Regions from separate parts of the Mesorhizobium sp. M1050 genome, predicted to be linked through region 1. Evidence: predicted binding sites of a transcription regulator. Region 1 holds the regulator's gene; each other region holds the start of a gene.
What was found. Region 1 encodes LexA, which represses DNA repair genes until DNA is damaged. Its sites were predicted from a motif close to TGTTCNNNNTGTGTTCNG; they were not measured.
Positions count from the first base shown of each region.

Region 2: a site for LexA is predicted at 2,102-2,119, ahead of NKH57_RS13345 (helicase-related protein). Genes of this name have one in related genera too.
Region 3: a site for LexA is predicted at 1,767-1,784, ahead of uvrA (excinuclease ABC subunit UvrA). Genes of this name have one in related genera too.

Region 1 is NZ_JAMYMV010000065.1:24,494-27,776, forward strand. It holds gene kynU (kynureninase) at 1-515, shown strand, start outside; gene lexA (transcriptional repressor LexA) at 959-1,711, shown strand; gene NKH57_RS26840 (ComEC/Rec2 family competence protein) at 1,705-3,283, opposite strand, start outside.
Region 2 is NZ_JAMYMV010000019.1:27,899-31,181, forward strand. It holds gene NKH57_RS13345 (helicase-related protein) at 1-1,936, opposite strand, end outside; gene phbB (acetoacetyl-CoA reductase) at 2,644-3,283, opposite strand, start outside.
Region 3 is NZ_JAMYMV010000015.1:87,216-90,498, forward strand. It holds gene NKH57_RS11840 (SRPBCC family protein) at 1-102, shown strand, start outside; gene NKH57_RS11845 (ATP-dependent Clp protease proteolytic subunit) at 126-731, shown strand; gene NKH57_RS11850 (hypothetical protein) at 1,052-1,219, shown strand; gene uvrA (excinuclease ABC subunit UvrA) at 1,934-3,283, shown strand, end outside.

The DNA of each region.
Region 1 (3,283 bases):
ACGGCGCGATCAGCCAGCCGCTCAGCGGCTGGTGGGGGCATGCACGGCCCTTTGCCTTCGAACGAGGCTATGTTGCCGGCACCGGTATCCGCCGCTTTCTGTGCGGCACGCAGCCGGTCCTGTCGATGCGGGCGCTCAAAGGTGCGCTCGCAATCTGGAACGACGTCGACGTGGCGGCATTGCGAAAGAAAAGCGTCGCGCTGACCGAACTGTTCATCCAGCTCGTCGAAGCGAAGTGCGGCGCCTATGGCCTCACGCTGGAGAGCACCCGCGACGCGACCAGGCGCGGCAGCCAGGTGTCGTTCGTTCACGATCATGGCTATCAAATCATGCGGGCGCTGATCGAGCGCGGAGTGATCGGTGACTTCCGCGCGCCGTCAACCATCCGTTTCGGATTTACGCCGCTCTATGTCGGCTACAAGGACGTGTGGCTGGCGGTCGAGGTGCTGGAAGACATTCTGCGAACGGATGCATGGAAGGACCAGCGTTTCGCCGTCAAGGAGGCCGTGACCTGACGCAGTCGTCCCAACTGTTGTCGCATCGTTGCCTCTTGGTCGGATGATGGAGGGACGAATTTCCAGTGCACAAATCCGGTTGCCGCTGCTGGCCAACACTGGCATCAACAAATTAACCAAGGTTGGCATTTTGGCTTCGTTTCGTTCACGGCAGACGAACGCATGGAAGGCTGGAAATGCCCCGTCGCGGATCCATGGGCAGCTCATGCCAAAGCTTGGGCCAACGATGGGCGGCAGCCCATTAACCATAACAATTTCAATGCCGGAAAGCGCCTTGTGACGGCATGCCGTGATCACCCAAGCGCGCTGGCGCGCGCCAAATAATTTCAGCGGCCTTAACAGATTCATTAAACTTTAAACGGTTGCAGAACACAACTGGAACATATAGTGTTTGTTCTGGGTTTGTTTTCTGATTCTGGTTTTTAGGTACCCTGGGGGCCGCCATGCTGACACGCAAGCAACACGAACTGCTGATGTTCATTCATGAACGCCTGAAGGAAAGCGGCATTCCGCCATCCTTCGACGAGATGAAGGAGGCGCTCGACCTTGCCTCCAAATCCGGGATTCATCGTTTGATCACGGCACTGGAAGAGCGCGGCTTCATTCGCCGGCTGCCCAACCGGGCACGCGCGTTGGAAGTGCTGCGGCTGCCGGATTCGATCGCGCCCGGCCTCAACGCCGCAAAAAAATTCTCGCCAAGCGTCATCCAGGGCAGTCTTGGTCAGGCCAGCGTCGGCCAGGGCGGCCTTGGCCGGCAGATCAAGCCGACGTCTTCGCGGATGCCTTCAGCCGGCAATGACGACGACGTGGTCTCCGCCGTGTCGATCCCTGTGATGGGGCGCATCGCCGCCGGTGTGCCGATCGATGCCATCCAGCACCAGACCCATTCGATCTCGGTGCCGCCGGACATGATCATGGGAGGCGAGCACTATGCGCTGGAGGTCAAGGGCGACTCGATGATCGAGGCCGGCATCTTCGACGGCGACACCGTCATCATCCGCAACGCCGATACGGCGAGCCCTGGCGAGATCATCGTGGCGCTGGTGGATGAAGAGGAAGCGACGCTGAAGCGGTTCCGCCGCAAGGGTGCCTCGATTGCTCTCGAAGCCGCCAATCCGGCCTATGAGACGCGGATTTTCGGACCAGACCGGGTCAAGGTGCAGGGCAAGCTTGTCGGCCTGATCCGCCGTTACTGAGGCAGCTGCGGTTTAACGACGGGCTTGTCCGGTCTCTTGAAGGGCGGCAGGCCCCTCGCCTCACGCGAAAACTTACGTTGCACGTGCCAAGGCCGGTAGGGCCTACCCACCGCAAAGCTGACCGTTGCCGGCGTGGTCGCCGACTGGCGATCGAAGAAGACGGCAGCACTGCCATTGCGAGCCAGTTGCCGTTTGGTGATGACGAGAACCAGCGGGTTGTGACAAGCGTCATAGGCCGTCGCGTCGTTGATGACGATCAGGTCGGCGAAGCCGCAGGCTTTCCAGGTGTCCTTTCGGTCCTCGACATAGGCAATGATAGCTCCGGACGGATGCCTGGCGAGACAAACGCCTGATGTGCAATAGAATGGCGCTCCCGGCGGCATTTCAGCCGCATCCTCGACGTCGAATTGCCCGTCGCCTTCGTCGAACACCTCCGGCGCGATAATGCTTTCGGATGTCAGCGCACGCTTCCAGTTGTCGACGGTGAATTCGTTCGGCCTGGCCCGGCTGACCGCGAGTTCGCCGCCGCCAATCGGCAGCGCCACCAGCCTTGCATCCTCCGAGACCAGCACGTCAGGTACGCGCGTATCCGAGACGGTCAACAGGCCGGCAAGCGCGAAGGGAAGCGCTGCGAGCCGCAACCATGTGGTCGCCATCGTCGCGATGACCAAGGCAATCGTCACCAGCACGACGGATTGCTGCGAAATCAAACCGATTGCGTCGACTGGCGAACGCTCGGAAATCCATCCGGACATCGCGATCATCACCGTCAGGCCTTTGCCCATCAGATAGAGGGCCGGCCAGTCAAACCCGAATGGCATCAGCAGCGCGCTGGCGACAGCCAGGAACATCACGACTGTTACGATAGGCATGATGGCCAGGTTGGCGAATAGGCTGAGCGGCGACACACGCTGAAAATGCCAGATGGCAAACAGCGCCGTGGCGCTGCCGGCGATGATGGATGTCATGGCAAGGCCGCCTGCCGCCAGCAGGAATTTTCGCGTCAGGAAGCCGGGCAAGGATCGCTTTGGCGGCGGTGGCCTCGCTTTCCCCGCACGATGATCCGCCCAGCCGGCATAGGCGCCGACCAGCGCGGCCGTCGCGGCAAACGACATTTGAAAACTCGGGCCGACCACTTCATGCGGCGACACCATGATGACGGCGATCGCCGAGATCGCCAGATTGCGCATCGTCAGCGCAGCCCGATCAAACAGAACGGCAATCAGCATCACCGCCAGCATGATGAAACTGCGCTCGGCGGCAACGACGACGCCTGAGATGACAAGATAGGCGGCGATCGAGAACAGTGCGGCGGCCGCAGCATACTTCTTGACCGGGCGACGCGCGGAAAAATTCGGAAACAGAGCGAAGGCGCCACGCAGCAAACCCATGATGGTGCCAGCGACCAGCGCCATGTGCAGTCCGGAAATGGAGATGATGTGATAGATGCCGGTACGCCGCATCGCCTCGTTCACGTCATCGGGAATGCCGGCGCGAACGCCGACGATCAGCGCCGCGGCGATCTCGCCTTCGGCGCCACCGACGCTGCCCCTGATGTGATCGGCAATGGCT
Region 2 (3,283 bases), on a different contig from region 1:
CCAGCTGGAAGGCGATGCCACGGCCGATGCCGGAAATCTGGTCGGCATTCTTAAGGTCGACCAGCGGCTTCAGCAGCGATTCGACCTGGAAGTTGACGAACCGCTCGGCACGCGCGGCGACCTTGTCGCGTGCCGGGCCAGTCAGCTGTTCGTCGGCCAGCAGCACCAGGCGCGGCTTCAGCGCGTCTTCGCCGGAAACCAGCGTGCCGATCGGCGCGCCGATCCAGCGCAGCGTGCCGTCCGAGCCAAGCGCGATGTCGCCATTGGCTGAAGCGCCGAAGCGCTCGGCGCGCGCCTCGAACTCGGCGGCCAGCGCCTTCTGGGCGGCGGTGCGCACGGCCTTGGCGTCTTCGCCGCCGACGGTCTGGTCGGCGGTGAAGCGGAACCCTTGCAACTCGCCGACATGGTGGCCTTCGACAAGGACGGTTCCGGTAGGACTAATTTCGGCTTCAGGCATGGTATTTTCTCTAAGGCGCCGCATGAGGACGGAAGTCCTGCGGTCTACGAAGCGTTTCGTCAACCGCTCATGCAGCGCATCCGACAATCTGTCTTCGATTTCGCGCGTCTTTTCCTGCCAGTGTGCCTGATCGGCCAGCCAACCGGGCCGGTTCGACACGAATGTCCAGGTGCGGATCTGGGCAATGCGATGCGACAGCGTGTCGATGTCGCCCTCGGTGGTGTCGGCGCGGCGCACCTGCTCGGCCATGTAATTCTCGTCGACATGGCCATGCCGCGCAAGGTCCGTGTAGATCGAAGCAACGAGGTCTGCATGCTGGGCCGGCGCGATCCTGCGGTAATCGGGCAGCGCGCAGGCCTCCCACAGCAGCGCCACGCGTTTGGCATTGCTGGCAAGAGCGCGGATGTCTTCGTCGCGCGACAGATATTCAAGCGCCTGCGCGTCGACCGCAGGCAGCGCACGCGTCAGCCCTTCGACCGGGGCATTGGTTTCGATCGAGCGCTTCAGTGCATCGAGGCTGGCGAAATCGAAACGCGCGGTGCGCCATTGCAACACCTTCACCGGATCGAAATCATGGCCTTCGATCTTCTTGATCAGTTCCTCGTCCAGCGGGTCGACTTGGCCGGTGACGCCAAAGGTGCCGTCGCGCAGGTGCCGACCGGCGCGGCCGGCGATCTGGCCAAGCTCGGCCGCCATCAGGTTGCGATACTGATAACCATCGAACTTCCGGTTCTGGGCGAAAGCTACGTGATCGAGATCGAGGTTGAGGCCCATGCCGATGGCGTCGGTGGCAATGAGGTAGTCGACATCGCCCGACTGGAACAGCGCCACCTGGGCGTTGCGGGTGCGTGGGCTGAGCGCGCCGAGCACGACGGCGGCGCCGCCTTGCTGGCGACGGATCAGTTCGGCGATGGCGTAGACCTCGTCGGCGGAGAAGGCGACGATCGCCGTGCGCCGCGGCAGACGGGTCAGTTTCTTGGAGCCGGCATAGGCAAGATGCGACAGCCTCGGCCGCGTCACCACGGAGACGCCTCTCAGCAGGCGCTGCAAAATGCCGTGCATGGTGGCGGCACCGAGCAGCAACGTTTCCTGACGGCCGCGCAGATGCAGGATGCGGTCGGTGAAGATGTGGCCGCGTTCGAGGTCGCCGGCAAGCTGCACCTCGTCGATGGCGACGAAGGCGGCATCGGTCTCGCGTGGCATGGCCTCAACGGTGCAGACCGAATATTTCGCGCCCGCCGGCTGGATCTTTTCCTCGCCGGTGATCAGCGCGACCTTGTGGGCGCCAACCTTTTCGCAGACGCGGGCATAGACCTCGCGCGCCAGCAGCCTGAGCGGGAGGCCGATGATACCACTCTCGTGTGCCACCATGCGCTCGATGGCGAGATGGGTCTTGCCGGTGTTGGTGGGCCCAAGCACGGCGGTCACGTCGCGACCCGAAAGGATCAGTGGCTCAGTGTGTTTCGGCTGGATGTTCATTGATCTGGAAATAAGGCTTCTGGCCTCTGGTTGTCGGGAGCGTGCCTCAACTGGCGCGTATGACAGGGGACACATAGGGATTTCGGGCGAGAAGCGAAAGCGGAATGTTCCGCCGGCGGCTAGAAGGGTCTTTGTCAAGCTCTCAATCGGCTGCGGATTAACGGATAGAACGAGTCTGGAACGAATCGGCGACGAATCAGTGACTCCTGCAGATTCAGCTTTTGTTCACGGCTACATGTGGGTTTCGCGACCACCGAACGCACCACATGCTGAATCCCCGAACTGGCCCGTTTCATGCTTGGAGGGCTATGACGTTAACCTTTGCCCATGAGCGATCATGAAGGCTTGGCGTTCCTCGCCCAACGGCATGAAATTGTTGATCTTTCCTAATCAACGTTAAGGATTGGGCTGGCGATTCAGGTCGCCATCGTTAACTTTCCGGTCAAAGCCAGAACGAATCGGAGACGAATCGGCGATGGCATGATTTTCCTGGTTTGTTCACCCCAATACCTAGTGTTGTAGACAGGTTTTCCACCAATTATCCACAGGCTTGGGAACAGGTTTCGCACACGGCAGCGGCCGGCCGTTAACCTCTGCGTGCCGGATTGGGTCAGCGACCGACGAGGACATCTCGAAAAGATCAGGCTGGCAACGAAAAACGGGCCGGCGTACCGGCCCGTCGATCTATCGCCTACATCGCCACGTCGTCAGACGAAATACTGGCCGCCATTGGCTGTGATGGTCGAGCCGGTGATGAAGCCGGCATCTTCGGAAGCCAGGAAAACGACGCAGCGCGCGATCTCCTCGGGCTCGCCGAGGCGGCCGACGGGGATTTGCGGGATGATGCGCTCGTTGAGCACCTTCTCGTCGATCGCCTTGACCATCTCGGTGGCGATGTAGCCGGGGCAGATGACATTGACGGTGATGCCCGCCCGCGCCCCCTCTTGAGCCAGAGCTTTGCTGAAACCGATGTCGCCGGCCTTGGCGGCGGAATAGTTGACCTGGCCGGCCTGGCCCTTCTGGCCGTTGATCGAGGAGATGGTGATGACACGGCCGAACTTGCGGTCGCGCATGCCGCTCCACAGCGGATGCGTCATGTTGAAGACGCCCGACAAATTGGTGTCGATGACCTCTTTCCACTGCTCGCGCGTGATCTTGTGGAACATGGCGTCACGGGTGATGCCGGCATTGTTGACCAGCACCGAGACGGGGCCGAGATCGGCCTCGACTTGGCTGATGCCGGCGGCGCAGGCGTCATAGTCGGCGACCGACCATTTGTAGACCGGAATGCCGGTCTCGGCCTTGAATTTCGCCGCCGCTTCGTCATTGCCGGCATAGTTGGCGGCA
Region 3 (3,283 bases), on a different contig from region 1:
GTCGCCATGGCGGGCGCCAACTGCCGGCTTTCACTCGACGCAACCGATTCACGCAAGCCAATCGCCGCAAACACGCCTCGCCTCTTGTTGCGTGCAGCCTGAACAGGGACAATGGAGAGAAGATCATGAGCGGTGTTGCCAGTCTGGTGCCGATGGTCATCGAGCAATCGAGCCGCGGCGAACGCGCCTTCGACATCTTTTCGCGGCTGTTGCGCGAACGCATTGTCTTTATCAATGGCGAGATCAACGACGACATCTCGGCGCTGGTCTGCGCACAGTTGCTGTCGCTGGAATCGGACAATCCCGACAAGGAGATCTCGCTCTACATCAACTCGCCGGGCGGCGTGGTGACCAGCGGCTTCGCCATCTACGACACGATGCAATACATCAGTTGCCCGGTCTCGACCGTGTGCATGGGCTTTGCCGCCTCGATGGCCTCGTTCCTGCTGATGGCAGGAACGGCCGGGCGTCGTATCTCACTGCCGAACGCCACCATCCTGCTGCATCAGCCGCTTGGCGGCTTCCAGGGTCAGGCCTCCGACATCCAGCGCCATGCCGAGCGCATCGTCCAGACGAAACGGCACATGGCCGAACTCTACGCGCAGCATTGCGGCCGCACCTATGAAGAGGTCGAACGCACGCTGGACCGCGACCACTTCATGACCGCCCGCGAGGCCCAGGCCTGGGGCATCGTCGACCATGTCTTCGACACACGAAAAAAGGCGGCATAAAAGTGGGCCGGATCGCATTCCCGCCCGCGGTCAAGTGGTCGCCCAAAGTGGCCCGGTTTTGGGAGAATGACATGCATAAAGACAAAGGGCTAAAACGCGTCGCCTGAATCCGCTCTCGAAACACGACACGCTTTGGAAGATTTGACGATGTCGGTCTGGTCCCGTCGACGGCATGCCACTATCATCCTGGGATGATCGACACTCATCCGCCCAGAACATTGCACCGTGTGATCGCCATTGTAGCGCTCGCGTGTCTCTCGAGCGGCTCGGCGTTCGCAGGCGATAGCTCGGCGCAGGCGCAAAAAAGAGCCCTGCCCGGCGTGGCCGGCGATTATCACATCGCCAAGCCGGCTCCCGAGCCCGAACCCGACGACGCATTTCCCGGCAACGGCAACGGCCAGTTCAAGATCGGTGACACGGATGTCAGGATTTCAGGCAGCATCACCGTCGATGTCGGCGCCGGCTCAATCGGGCAGCCGCGCCACTGATAGTGGTGTCGGCGTGCTGCGCTGCCATATCGCCAACAAGACAATCCGCACATAAATGGCCCCGCCGTGCTTTGCGCAAACGGACGGGGCCTTTTTGGATCTCAAATCCAACTTCTACCGGGGGCGTACTGCCGGCATTTGATTTCGGATGCAACGCGGCGTCAGCCGACGATCCGACTGCAGTCTCTGATTTTTACGGGGTATGGCAGGTCACGGTTTGTCGGGTGGCGCAGACGCTAAACCCTGGCACTTATGCCTGCCGCGGCTCCAGTAACAACTGGAACCCTGGGGGACGATCCGGTGGCGTCATAGCTCCGCTCCTTTGTCCATTCCAACGTTGTCGTCTCGAAGCACAAATCGCTAATGCCTGCGGCGTCTCGCAGGCCGCCTCCGGGCGGCGAGACCATCGAAAGACGGCCGGCTTCGTTGACTGCCGGAGTCTGCCCCCGTGTGTCGGGGACGTCAACCGGCAATAGACAGATACCGAAAAATGTGATCGCCCGGAGATTACGCACAGGTCAGTTTTTGCACAGCTTTGTCAGGAGCGTGTTCGGTCTTTGTTCTTTCCGCTTGCCCGTTTACGCGAAAGACGGTTAAACGCTTTTGTTGGGAATTGTGGCGTCTCTCGACGCGGCGGCAAAACTACCTACATAGGGGATGGCTGGGAAACTCGCCATACCAGGAAATCTCCAGATTCTGAGGCGGCGACCGGCGATGGCCGACCATAAATATCTTTCCGTTCGCGGGGCGCGCGAACACAATCTGAAGAATGTCGATCTCGACCTGCCGCGTGACAGCCTGATTGTCATGACCGGCCTGTCGGGTTCCGGCAAATCCTCGCTTGCTTTCGACACCATCTATGCCGAAGGGCAGCGCCGCTATGTCGAGAGCCTGTCGGCCTATGCCCGGCAATTCCTCGAAATGATGCAGAAGCCGGACGTCGACCAGATCGACGGCCTGTCGCCTGCCATCTCGATCGAGCAGAAGACCACCTCGAAGAACCCGCGTTCGACGGTCGGTACCGTCACCGAGATCTACGACTACATGCGCCTGTTGTTTGCGCGCGTCGGCATCCCCTATTCGCCGGCCACCGGCCTGCCGATCGAGAGCCAGACGGTTTCGCAGATGGTCGACCGCGTGCTGGCGGTCGAGGAAGGCACCCGTCTGTTCATCCTTGCGCCGATGGTGCGCGGCCGCAAGGGCGAGTACCGCAAGGAACTGCTGGAGTTGCAGAAAAAGGGCTTTCAACGCGTCAAGGTCGACGGCGTCTTCTATGAAATCGCCGACGTGCCGGCGCTGGACAAGAAGTACAAGCATGACCTCGACGTCGTCGTCGACCGCATCGTTGTGCGCGGCGATCTGGCGACACGGCTCGCCGACTCCATCGAAACCGCTTTGAAGCTGGCCGATGGGTTGGCGGTCGCCGAATTCGCCGACAAGCCGCTCGACGCCAGCCAGACCGGCGAGGATTCGGTCAACAAGTCGAAGAACGAGACGCATGAGCGCATCCTGTTCTCGGAAAAATTTGCTTGTCCGGTGTCCGGCTTCACCATTCCGGAAATCGAACCGCGCCTGTTCTCGTTCAACAATCCGTTCGGCGCCTGCCCGACCTGCGACGGTCTCGGTAGCCAGCGCGCCATCGACGGCAATTTGATAGTGCCGGACGAAAACATCTCGCTGCGCGACGGCGCCGTCAGCCCGTGGGCGAAGTCGACCTCGCCCTATTACGCGCAGACGCTGGAGGCGCTCGGCAAGGCCTATGGCTTCAAGCTCGGCGACAAGTTCAAAGACCTGACCGAAGAGGCAAAGTTAGCCATCCTGCGCGGCACCGGCGAGCGCGAGATCACCTTCCAGTACGATGACGGTCTGCGCTCCTACAAGACCACGAAAACCTTCGAAGGTGTCATTCCCAATCTCGAGCGGCGCTGGAAAGAGACCGAATCCGCCTGGATGCGCGAGGAGATCGAGCGCTTCATGTCGGCCACACCTTGCCCGGCTTGCAAAGGCTATCGGCTGAAACCCGAGTCGCTGGCGGTCAAGATCGCCGGCAAGCACATCGGCGAA